One region of the Streptomyces sp. NPDC047853 genome, then DNA from elsewhere that is predicted to be linked to it. Evidence: riboswitches for the same ligand, from Rfam matches in the RefSeq annotation. Region 1 holds a riboswitch; each other region holds the start of a gene.
The links. Region 1 has a riboswitch for cobalamin ahead of ACGF5T_RS03135 (ribonucleoside-diphosphate reductase subunit alpha). Riboswitches for the same ligand answer to the same signal wherever they lie in the genome.

Region 1 (3,382 bases):
TGGTTCGCCGGCGTGGCCTTCGCGGCGATCGGCATCGGCGCCCTGGTCCCGGCGGCGATCATGTCGATCGCGGCCGCCAACCTCTTCACCCGCAACATCTACAAGGACTTCATCAAGCCGGACGCCACCCCGGCCCAGGAGACCAAGGTCTCCAAGCTGGTGTCCCTGCTGGTGAAGGTGGGCGCGCTGGTGTTCGTGCTCGGCATGGACAAGACCGTCGCGATCAACTTCCAGCTGCTCGGCGGCATCTGGATCCTGCAGACCTTCCCGGCCCTGGTGGGCGGCCTGTTCACCCGCTGGTTCCACCGCTGGGCCCTGCTCGGCGGCTGGGCGGTCGGCATGGTCTACGGCACGGTCGCCGCGTACGGGGTGGCCTCGCCGACGCAGAAGCACTTCGGCGGTTCCTCCGACGAGATCCCGGGCATCGGTGAGATCGGCTACATCGGCCTCACCGCCTTCGTGCTGAACGTGGTGGTCACCGTGGTCCTGACCTTCGTCATGCGGGCGCTCAAGGCTCCCGACGGCGTCGACGAGACCAAGCCCGGTGACTACACGGCGGACGCGGGCGACCCCGGCGTCGAGGTGGAGCTGCCGCCGGCCACGGCGGGCACCTCGCACTGATCCCCTCCCCCATGCGGGCCGTCGGAGAAATCCGGCGGCCCGCTGTCGTACCCGTCGGGCACACTCGGGTTCATGGACTTCGTGATCCGGCGTGCCACGGCCGAGGAGTACGCCCCCCTCGGTGAGATCACCGCGCGCGCCTACCTGGGCGACGGCCTCCTCGACTTCGGGGAGGACGACGCCTACCTCCACGAGCTGCGCGCCGTGGCCCGGCGGGCGGCCGCCGCCGAGGTGCTGGTCGCCGCATCGGACGGCGGTGTGCTCGGTGGCGTCACCTTCGTGCCCCGCGGTGGCCCGATGGCCGACATCGCCCGTCCCGGCGAGGCCGAGATACGCATGCTCGCCGTCGCCCGCGAGGCGCGCGGACGCGGCGCCGGCGAGGCGCTGGTGCGGGCCTGCGTCGACCGCGCCCGGTCCGTGCCGGGCTGCGCGCGGGTCGTGCTGTCCACCCAGCGGACCATGCACGGCGCCCACCGCCTCTACGCGCGCCTGGGTTTCACCCGCACCCCGGAGCGCGACTGGAACCCCCTGCCGAAGCTGGACGACTTTACCCTGCTCACCTACGAACTGACGCTCTGACACCCTCCCGGCACGCTCACGGACACAACATCTGGGGGTGCTGGCGGCGCCCGGCACAAGATGTATGCTCGTGCTCGCTGTCGCCGCAGGGGAATCCGGTGCGAATCCGGAACTGTCCCGCAACGGTGTACTTGTGCGTGTCCGCGTCCCCACGTGTCCGCGCACGGGCTTGAGTCCGAGGACCTGCCGACAGTGCGCCCGGCCGCCTTGGCCCGGGTGCCATGACGTCCGGGCCTCGTGGAGTGGGCCGGTGGACGCGACGCCGTGCGCGCTCGTGAGCTGCCTCCTGCCCTCCGCCAGGCCCCGTGCCGAGCGAGGGAGTGCTCCACGTGACCATCGCGCCAGCCGATCCGGCTTCAGCGACCCCGGTGGCGGCGACCGCGGAACCGGACGGTCCCGGTACCGCGCTGCTGCGGACCCTGACCGAGCTGACCGCCGACCTCCCGGGCGCCGACCCCGGCCGGGTCGCCGCCGCCGCGCTGCGCGGCCGGTCCACCCGTGCGGACGAGGCCGAGCTGCGCGAGCTGGCCACCGAGGCCGCCGCCGGACTGATCTCGGAGGACCCGGTCTACTCCCGGCTCGCCGCCCGCCTGCTGACCCTCACCATCCGGGCCGAGGCCGCCTCCCAGGGCGTCACCTCCTTCACCGGGTCGGTCGCCACCGGTCACCGCGAGGGCCTGATCGCCGACCGCACCGCCGCGTTCGTACGGCTGCACGCGGAGCGGCTGGACGCGCTGATCGACCCGGCCGCCGACGACCGCTTCGGCTACTTCGGTCTGCGTACCCTGCACAGCCGGTACCTGCTCCGGCACCCGATCACCCGCAAGGTGGTCGAGACGCCCCAGCACTTCATGCTGCGCGTGGCCGCCGGGCTCGCCGAGGACGACACCGCCCGCTCGGCCGACGAGGTGGCCGCCCTCTACGGGCTGATGAGCCGCCTCGACTACCTGCCCTCCTCCCCCACCCTCTTCAACTCCGGCACCCGGCACGCCCAGATGTCGTCCTGCTACCTCCTCGACTCCCCCAAGGACGAGCTGGACTCCCTCTACGACCGCCTCCACCAGGTGGCCCGCCTCTCCAAGCACGCCGGCGGCATCGGCATCGCCTACTCCCGCATCCGCTCCCGCGGCTCGCTCATCCGCGGCACCAACGGGCACTCCAACGGCATCGTCCCGTTCCTGAAGACGCTCGACGCCTCGGTCGCCGCCGTGAACCAGGGCGGCCGGCGCAAGGGCGCCGCGGCGGTCTACCTGGAGACCTGGCACGCCGACATCGAGGAGTTCCTGGAGCTGCGGGACAACACCGGCGAGGACGCCCGCCGCACCCACAACCTCAACCTCGCCCACTGGGTGCCGGACGAGTTCATGCGCCGGGTGGACGCCGACGGGCAGTGGTCCCTGTTCTCGCCCGCCGACGTGCCCGAGCTGGTCGACCTCTGGGGCGCGGAGTTCGACGTGGCGTACCGTGCGGCGGAGGCGGCGGGGCTGGCCCGCAGGACGCTGCCCGCCCGTGAGCTGTACGGGCGCATGATGCGTACCCTCGCGCAGACCGGCAACGGCTGGATGACCTTCAAGGACACCGCCAACCGCACCGCCAACCAGACCGCCGAGCCGGGCCACGTCGTCCACTCCTCCAACCTCTGCACGGAGATCCTGGAGGTCACCGACGACGGGGAGACGGCGGTCTGCAACCTGGGCTCGGTCAACCTCGGCGCGTTCGTCGACGTGGCCGCGGGCGACCTCGACTGGGAGCGGCTGGACGCCACCGTCCGCACCGCCGTCACCTTCCTGGACCGGGTCGTCGACATCAACTTCTACCCGACCGAGCAGGCGGGCCGCTCCAACGCCCGCTGGCGCCCGGTGGGCCTCGGCGCGATGGGCCTGCAGGACGTCTTCTTCCGGCTGCGCCTGCCCTTCGACTCCCCCGAGGCGAAGGCCCTCTCCACCCGCATCGCCGAGCGCATCATGCTCGCGGCCTACGAGACCTCCACCGACCTCGCCGAGCGCAACGGCCCGCTGCCTGCCTGGGAGAAGACCCGTACGGCCCGGGGCGTGCTGCACCCCGACCACTACGGCGTCGAGGCGGCCTGGCCCGAGCGCTGGGCCGCGCTGCGCGCGCGCATGGCCACCACCGGCCTGCGCAACTCCCTGCTCCTGGCGATCGCCCCGACCGCCACCATCGC
Region 2 (3,382 bases), on a different contig from region 1:
GATGACGTCAGACACCAGGCCGGACGAGGACGGGGCGGTAGGGGCCCCGCCCGGACTGCCGCGCCCTCCCGGTGACCGCGTCGCTCTGCGTGCCGATCTGCGCTCCGCCCTGCCGGACGCCACCGCGGCGGTGGTGGTGACGGCACTCGTCTTCGCGTTGCTGTGGGCGCGCATGGAGTCGGGTGCTTCGGACACCGTCGCGGTGATGCCGTTCATGGACGATGCCCGTACCTACTGGATGTACCTGCTCAGCCAGGCTTTCGGCTGGTCGGGACTGCTGTGGGCCTGGTGCACGGTGATCTTCGGCCTGTTGCTGTCGGGGCCGCGCCCCGCCCGGCTGCCGGTCTCCCGGCAGGTGCTGGAGCGCTGGCACCGCACCACGAGCCTGACCACGATGGCGCTGATGTTCGCGCACGCGCTGATGTTCGCCGCGGAACTGGTGCGCTACGAGACGGCACTGGACTGGGCCGAGCGGCTGTGGGTGGGCTTCGCCGACAGCTTCGTCCCCCTCTGGTACGACTCCGGCACCGGCCGGATCGCCATCCCGATCGGACAGGGCGCCCTGTACCTGGCGGTCCCGCTCGGGCTGCTGTTCTACGTCCGGCACCGCTTCGGAGCGAAGACCTGGCGACGCCTGCACCGCTTCGTGATCGTCGTCTACGTGCTGAGCGTGTGGCACACGCTGCTGTACGGCACCAACGTCTGGTACGGGGAGTGGCCGCGCACCGTCCTGTGGCTGCTGCAACTCCCGATCGCCGCACTGCTGTTGCTGCGCCTGCTGAGACCTGCCCGGCGGGCGGAGCGGTTGGGTCCGGCGGGCGAGGGCGCGACCCGGCCGGGGTGGTGGGTGCGGGCGGCGGGACGGGTCGTCGCCGGAGCCGTCGTCGTCGGGCTGGTCATCGTGGTGGTGTCGGGCCGTGACGGCGGGCGGGACCGTCCGGAGGATCCGCCCGCGACGGCCCCGCACGCCCAGGAGACGGACTGACGGCCGGCACCGGGCGGGCGGCACGGCGTCCCGGGATGGCAGGATGGCCGGCGACAAGGGCGACGGCGGAACGAGGAAGCCGGTGTGAATCCGGCGCGGTCCCGCCACTGTGATCGGCGAGCGACTCCCGACAGGCCACTGCCCGGCGACGGGTGGGAAGGCCGGGACGAGCATCGACCCGAGAGCCAGGAGACTCACGCGGTCGCCTCCTCGACGGACCACCGGGGCGGATCTCCCCGGAGAGAGGGACGGCACCGCATGCCCGCAACGCCGACCGGACCCACGACGGACGACGCGAGGACCGCCCCGGCCACCGGCCGCGTGCCGTGCCGCGTCGTCGTGTGCCGCGACTGCTGCTGCGGCACCCGCAAAGTGCCCGGCGTGGACCACGCGGCCCAGACCGAGCGCCTGCGTGCCGCGGTGCCGGTACGCGTCTCCGACTGCCTCGACGTCTGCGAACAGGCCAACGTCATCGTCGTACAGCCCTCCGCGGCGGGCCGGGCCGCCGGGGCGCGGCCCGTCTGGCTGGGGCTGGTCAACGACCCGGACGCGACCGAGGACATCGTCGCCTGGGCACGCGCCGGCGGGCCGGGCGTCGCGCCCCGGCCGGACATCCTCGACCTGTACGCCATCACACCACCGCGCCGGCGCCCGGCCTCCTGACCGTACGCACACGGAGCGCACGAACACACGGAGTCGGAGAAAGGGACAGCAACCGTGCACGCAGCCCGCGCCTCGACGGCGTCGGTCACCGCCGCCCTGCACGACGTGGCGGGCCTCGGCGGCTTCTTCGCACTGCGGGTCGGCGGAGAGGACGACGGCTGGCATCCGGTCACCCGCTCCTACGAGGCGGGTTTCACCGACCTCGCCGCGGCCGTCGCACGCCGTCACCGCACCCGGGAGCCGCGCGTCGACGTGTCCATCGCCCAACTCGGCCACGCCGCCCGCCTCTGGTCACCGGTGCTGGCCTGTGCCGTCCTGCACGGCATCGTCCTCGACCTGGAGGGCCTGCAGCGGGCCGACGACGGACCGGCCCTGCGGGTGCCCCGCCCGGCCGGCCGGTACGTCGACCGGGCCGAGGGCGATTCCGTCCGCGCCCTGTACGAGCAGGTGACGGGTCATCTGTCGGCACTGGCCCACGGCCTGCGCGTCAAGGTCGCCCCGCGGCTGCTGGACGGCAACTCGGCGTCGGCGCTCGCCGGGGCCGCCCAGGCCCTGCTCGCGCTCCGTCCGGCCGTCCGCGGACCGCTCACCGACCTGACGACCGCGCTGCTGGACACCGGACGCCTGGCGGGCACCGGAGTGCTGACCGGCCCCGACCTCGCGTTCCGCCGCAGGAGCTGCTGCCTCTACTACCGGGCGCCGGCCGGTTCGAAGTGCGGCGACTGCGGGCTGGCGTGAGGCGGGCGCCGGCCTCACCTCCCGGCGGCGGAAGGCCAGGGCTCGCGCGGTCGGACAGCCCCGGCCCGTCCTCGTCCGGTGCCTGACGGACCGAACACCCGCGGGACCTCGACGAGGTCGCCGGTAAGGTGAGGGAGACGGGGGCGTCCGTACTGCGGTGACCGTGGCCGGACGGGCCCCGGGCGCCGAGCGGTTCGGCGCCGGCCACCTGTACTCGCCCGAGCGGGGGTGTCATGTCCGCTGACCACTGCGCGTCCGCCGAGGAGGTCATCCCGGTCCTCCGGGTGGGCGACGCCGCGGTGTCCGTGCGGTGGTACGCGAGACTGGGCTTCGTCCAGCAGTGGGAGCACCGGTTCGAACCGGGCTTCCCGGTGTTCACGGAGGTCGCCCGCGGCCGCCTGCGGCTGTACCTGTCGGAGCACGAGGGGGACGCGCCGCCGGACACCCTGGTGTACGTGCGGGTCGCCGATCTGGACGCGGTCGCCCGGGAGTTCGGGGTCCGCCCCGAGGAGGCGCCGTGGGGGCGGGAGCTGGAACTGCGTGACCCGGACGGCAACCGCCTGCGCGTGAGCGCGGTCGGCGCATAGGCGGGGCCCCCGCGGTCACGCGACCGTGCTGCGGCCCACCACCGTGCCCGCGCGGTCGATGCAGATCACGTCCACCCTCACCGGCGCCCCGCGCAGCACCGCGAGGGCCTCGTCGCGGGCCGCCGTCGCGACCAGGTCGCCCAGGGGCACCCCGGCGGCCTGGCAGAGCTGGAGGGCGGCGAGGCCGGTGTTGGCCCCGATCACCGCGTGGGCCAGGGCCTCGTCCGCGCCGCCGCGCCGGGCCAGTTCGGCGAGCAGGCCCCGGTCGACCTGGGACCGGGCGGAGTGCAGATCCAGGTGGCCGGCGGCGAGTTTGGACAGCTTGGCGAAGCCGCCGCAGACGGTGAGCCGGTCCACCGGGTGCCGCCGTACGTACTTCAGCACGGCGCCCGCGAAATCGCCCATGTCC
Region 3 (3,382 bases), on a different contig from region 1:
CGAGCAGCAGGGCGCCGCTCGGCAGCCACAGCGTGCCCCAGTCGACCCCGCCGAGGCCGCCGAGGGTCCAGGCGAGGACCGCGCGGGCCTCGTTGCCCCGGTCGGTGGTGAGCAGCAGCAGATCGAGGACCGCGGTGAGCACGGCCGCGATCGCCACCCCGGACAGCACCAGCCTCGCCGAGGTGATGCGTCCGCCGGTGCGGGCGGTGGCGTACACCAGGACGAGCGCGCCCAGGGCGCCGACGAAGGCGGCCACCGACAGGGAGAGCTGACCGAAGAGGGTGACGCCGAACACGATCACGGAGACCGCGCCGAGGGACGCCCCGGAGGAGACGCCCAGCAGGTACGGCTCGGCGAGCGGATTGCGCACCAGAGCCTGCAGGGCGGTGCCGATCACCGCCAGGCCGGCGCCGGTGACCGCACCGAGCAGCACCCGCGGCGCCCGGACGTCCACCACGATGGTCTCCCGGGCCCGCGACCAGTCCGGATCCTGCCAGTCGGCCCCCAGGGCGTGTGTCACGATGCCCCACACCTGGCCGGGCGGCACCTGGACGGAACCGATCGCGAGGCCGGCCGTGGCGGAGGCGAGCAGCAGGACGGTGAGGACGAGCAGCGTGACGGCCAGCCGCGTACCGCCCCCTCCCGGCTCCTCGGCGCCGCGCCGACGGACCGTCCGTCCGGTGGACGTGCCGGTTGCGGTCTGCGTCATCGGAAGCTCTTGGGGTGCAGCCCGCGGGCCAGGTCCTCGACCGCGTAGGCCGAGCGGATGCCGACCAGGGTGGCGGTCAGCGGCAGGACGACGAACCGCTTGTTCCTGACGGCGGGTACGTCGGCGAGCGCGGGCTGGGAGAGCAGGTACTTCTTCTTCTCCTCGACGCTTCCGGCGCCGGCGTAGTCGTAGATGGCGATGACCTCGGGCCTGCGCTCGACGACCTGCTCCCAGGAGACGTCGCCGAAGACGTCGTCGAGATCGGCGAAGACGTTCTCGCCCCCGGCCAGCCGGATCAGCTCGGTGCCGAGGCTCTTGCCGCCCGCGGTGAAGGCGCTCTTGTCGCCGCTGTCGTAGACGAAGACGGGCACCCGGGGCTCGCCCCGGACGCCGGTGGCGGCCTTGCCGACGCGGCCCTCCAGGTCCGCGACCAGTGCGTCGGCCCGGTCCGGGACGCCGAAGATCCTGCCGATGGTGCGGATCTCGTCGTACGTGTCCTTCATCGTCACCTGCTTCTCGCCGCAGTACTCGCGGTTGAGGTAGGTGTCGATGCCCGCGTCGGTGAACGCCTCGCGGGAGCGGCCTTCGTTCTCGGCGAAGGCGCTGCCGTAGCCGCCGTAGACGAAGTCGGGTTCGGCGTCCAGGACCTTCTCGAACGACGGCTCCCTTCCCGCCAGTTCGGGGATCGCCTCGTAGTCCTCCTTCAGCTCCGGCAGCACGGCGGAGTCGGGGAAGGCCGTGCCGACCATGCGGTCCTTCAGACCGAGCGCGAGCATGAGTTCCGCCGGGTGCTGGTGGATGGTGACCACCCGCGACGGCGGCCTGTCGTACGTCGTCCGCACGCCGCAGTTGTCGACGGTGACCGGGAAGCCCGCGGGCGCGGCGGCGGTGGCCTCGGCGTCGCCGCCGCCCTCGTCGGATACACCGCAGCCGGTGGTGAGCAGCACCGCCGACAGTGCCACGGCAGCGGCCGTGGCACGAAGGAACCCGCGCGTGCGGGCAGGGGTGAACAGCTGGGACACGTGAAGCCTCCTGGAGTCCGCGCTCCTCGGATCGGGCCCGCGACGGACCAGTGTCCTGACTCCCGGATCGACGTTCCCCCCGCCTTCCCGCGCGGTGCGCAGTGGCGTGTCGGAGGGGCGCTCCCCGGTCACAGTGGCGGGACCGTGCCGGATTCGCACCGGCTTCCTGTCTCCCGTCGCGGCGATGACCAGGTGATCCTACGTTTCGCCGAGCCGACGGCGAAAGGGCGTGCGGTTTCCGGCCGCACGCCCCGCTCCTGCCTCACCCTTCGCGGACGGCCCGCAGGACGAGCCGTTCGGCGTCCTCGTCGTAGGGGCGGCCGTCGAACCCGCCGAAGACCTCCACGCGGCCGAACCCGGCCTCCTCGGCCATCCGCCGCAACTCCACGGCGCTGTACACGAACCACGTCAGGGTGGCCCGCGTCACCCGGTCGCCCCGCACCAGCACCCACTCGCTGCGCAGCCGCGCCCACTCGTCCAGCACGGTGTCGGTCTGCACCATCAGGTCGTCGCCCCGCCGCACCACCTTGGGCGGGGTGACCCGGCGGGCCAGGAGTTCCTTCCCCGCGAGGTCGAGGACGAGCGTGCCGCCGGGCGCCAGGCAGGTGTACATGGTGCGCAGCACGCGCGCGTTGTCGGCGGGGTCCTCGAAGTACCCGAAGGAGGTGAACATGTTGAGGACCACGTCGAAGCCGCCCGGTGCCTCGTAGTCGCGTGCGTCGGCCCGCACGTACGTCACGTCGGCACCGGCGTCGGCCGACCGCTTGCGTGCCCGGTCCAGCATGGCCGGGCTCAGGTCGACTCCGGTCACGCGGTGCCCGCGGCGGGCGAGGGGCACGGTGAAGACGCCCGGCCCGCAGCACAGGTCCAGCACGCGTGCTCCGTCGGGGAGGGCGAGCAGGGGAGAGGTGTCGAGCAGTTCCTCGGCCTGCTCGTAGCGCTGCTCGGAGAAGAGGAAGTCGTGGAACTCGGTCCAGAAGTCATCGTCCTGGAATCCGCCCGTCCGTGTCATCGCGCGTCAGTGCTCCTTCGTGGTCGCCGTCGGGGACAGGGGGCCGCGCCGGGCGACGGCGCAGCGTGAGCAGCAGAGGGGGAAGCAGCAGGCACTGGGCGGCCGCCAGCAGCCAGAACCAGCCGGTGTGCCCGGCCCGTTCCCCGAGGCCGTACAGCTGCCCGCCCAGGGCGCCGCTCGCGCAGGCGCCCAGGCCCGCGGCCAGCCGCTGCTGCCCGAAGACGACGGCGTCGGAGCGGGGGCTGCGGCGCAGCGCCTCCAGGTCGTTCTTGAGGAACAGCACGATGTCGCCCAGAGTGATCAGCGCGCCGCCCGCCAGCAGGGCCGCCCGGGTACCGGCCGCCAGCACGGCCAGGCCCGCCGCCAGGCCCGTGAAACCGACCGCGAGGGCGAGGGCGTACGGCATGCGCCGGATCAGACCCGACGCGAGCGGCTGCACGACGATGACCAGAGCGAAACAGAGCAGCAGCACCACGCTGTAGAACGCACCGGAGGCGCGCTCGACGGCGTACACCGCCAGGAAGTGCTGGAAGTGGAAGTAGAGGTAGAAGGCCAGCGCGTTGGCGGCGAACGGCAGGGGTGCGAGGCCCGCCAGGAGACCCGTGGCGGCCTTCTCGCCCGGCCCGGTGGTCTGTTCCG

Region 2: another riboswitch for cobalamin. It lies ahead of ACGF5T_RS18835 ((2Fe-2S) ferredoxin domain-containing protein); the one in region 1 lies ahead of ACGF5T_RS03135 (ribonucleoside-diphosphate reductase subunit alpha).
Region 3: another riboswitch for cobalamin. It lies ahead of ACGF5T_RS18800 (ABC transporter substrate-binding protein); the one in region 1 lies ahead of ACGF5T_RS03135 (ribonucleoside-diphosphate reductase subunit alpha).

The regions. Positions count from the first base shown of each region.
Region 1 is NZ_JBIDCI010000001.1:672,619-676,000, reverse strand. It holds gene mctP (monocarboxylate uptake permease MctP) at 1-621, shown strand, start outside; gene ACGF5T_RS03140 (GNAT family N-acetyltransferase) at 694-1,200, shown strand; cobalamin riboswitch at 1,225-1,406, shown strand; gene ACGF5T_RS03135 (ribonucleoside-diphosphate reductase subunit alpha) at 1,530-3,382, shown strand, end outside.
Region 2 is NZ_JBIDCI010000009.1:138,023-141,404, forward strand. It holds gene ACGF5T_RS18830 (ferric reductase-like transmembrane domain-containing protein) at 2-985, shown strand; cobalamin riboswitch at 1,055-1,181, shown strand; gene ACGF5T_RS18835 ((2Fe-2S) ferredoxin domain-containing protein) at 1,244-1,648, shown strand; gene ACGF5T_RS18840 ((2Fe-2S)-binding protein) at 1,703-2,386, shown strand; gene ACGF5T_RS18845 (glyoxalase superfamily protein) at 2,620-2,973, shown strand; gene ACGF5T_RS18850 (cobalt-precorrin-5B (C(1))-methyltransferase) at 2,989-3,382, opposite strand, start outside.
Region 3 is NZ_JBIDCI010000009.1:130,244-133,625, forward strand. It holds gene ACGF5T_RS18795 (iron ABC transporter permease) at 1-709, opposite strand, end outside; gene ACGF5T_RS18800 (ABC transporter substrate-binding protein) at 706-1,731, opposite strand; cobalamin riboswitch at 1,780-1,901, opposite strand; gene ACGF5T_RS18805 (class I SAM-dependent methyltransferase) at 1,994-2,743, opposite strand; gene ACGF5T_RS18810 (MFS transporter) at 2,712-3,382, opposite strand, start outside.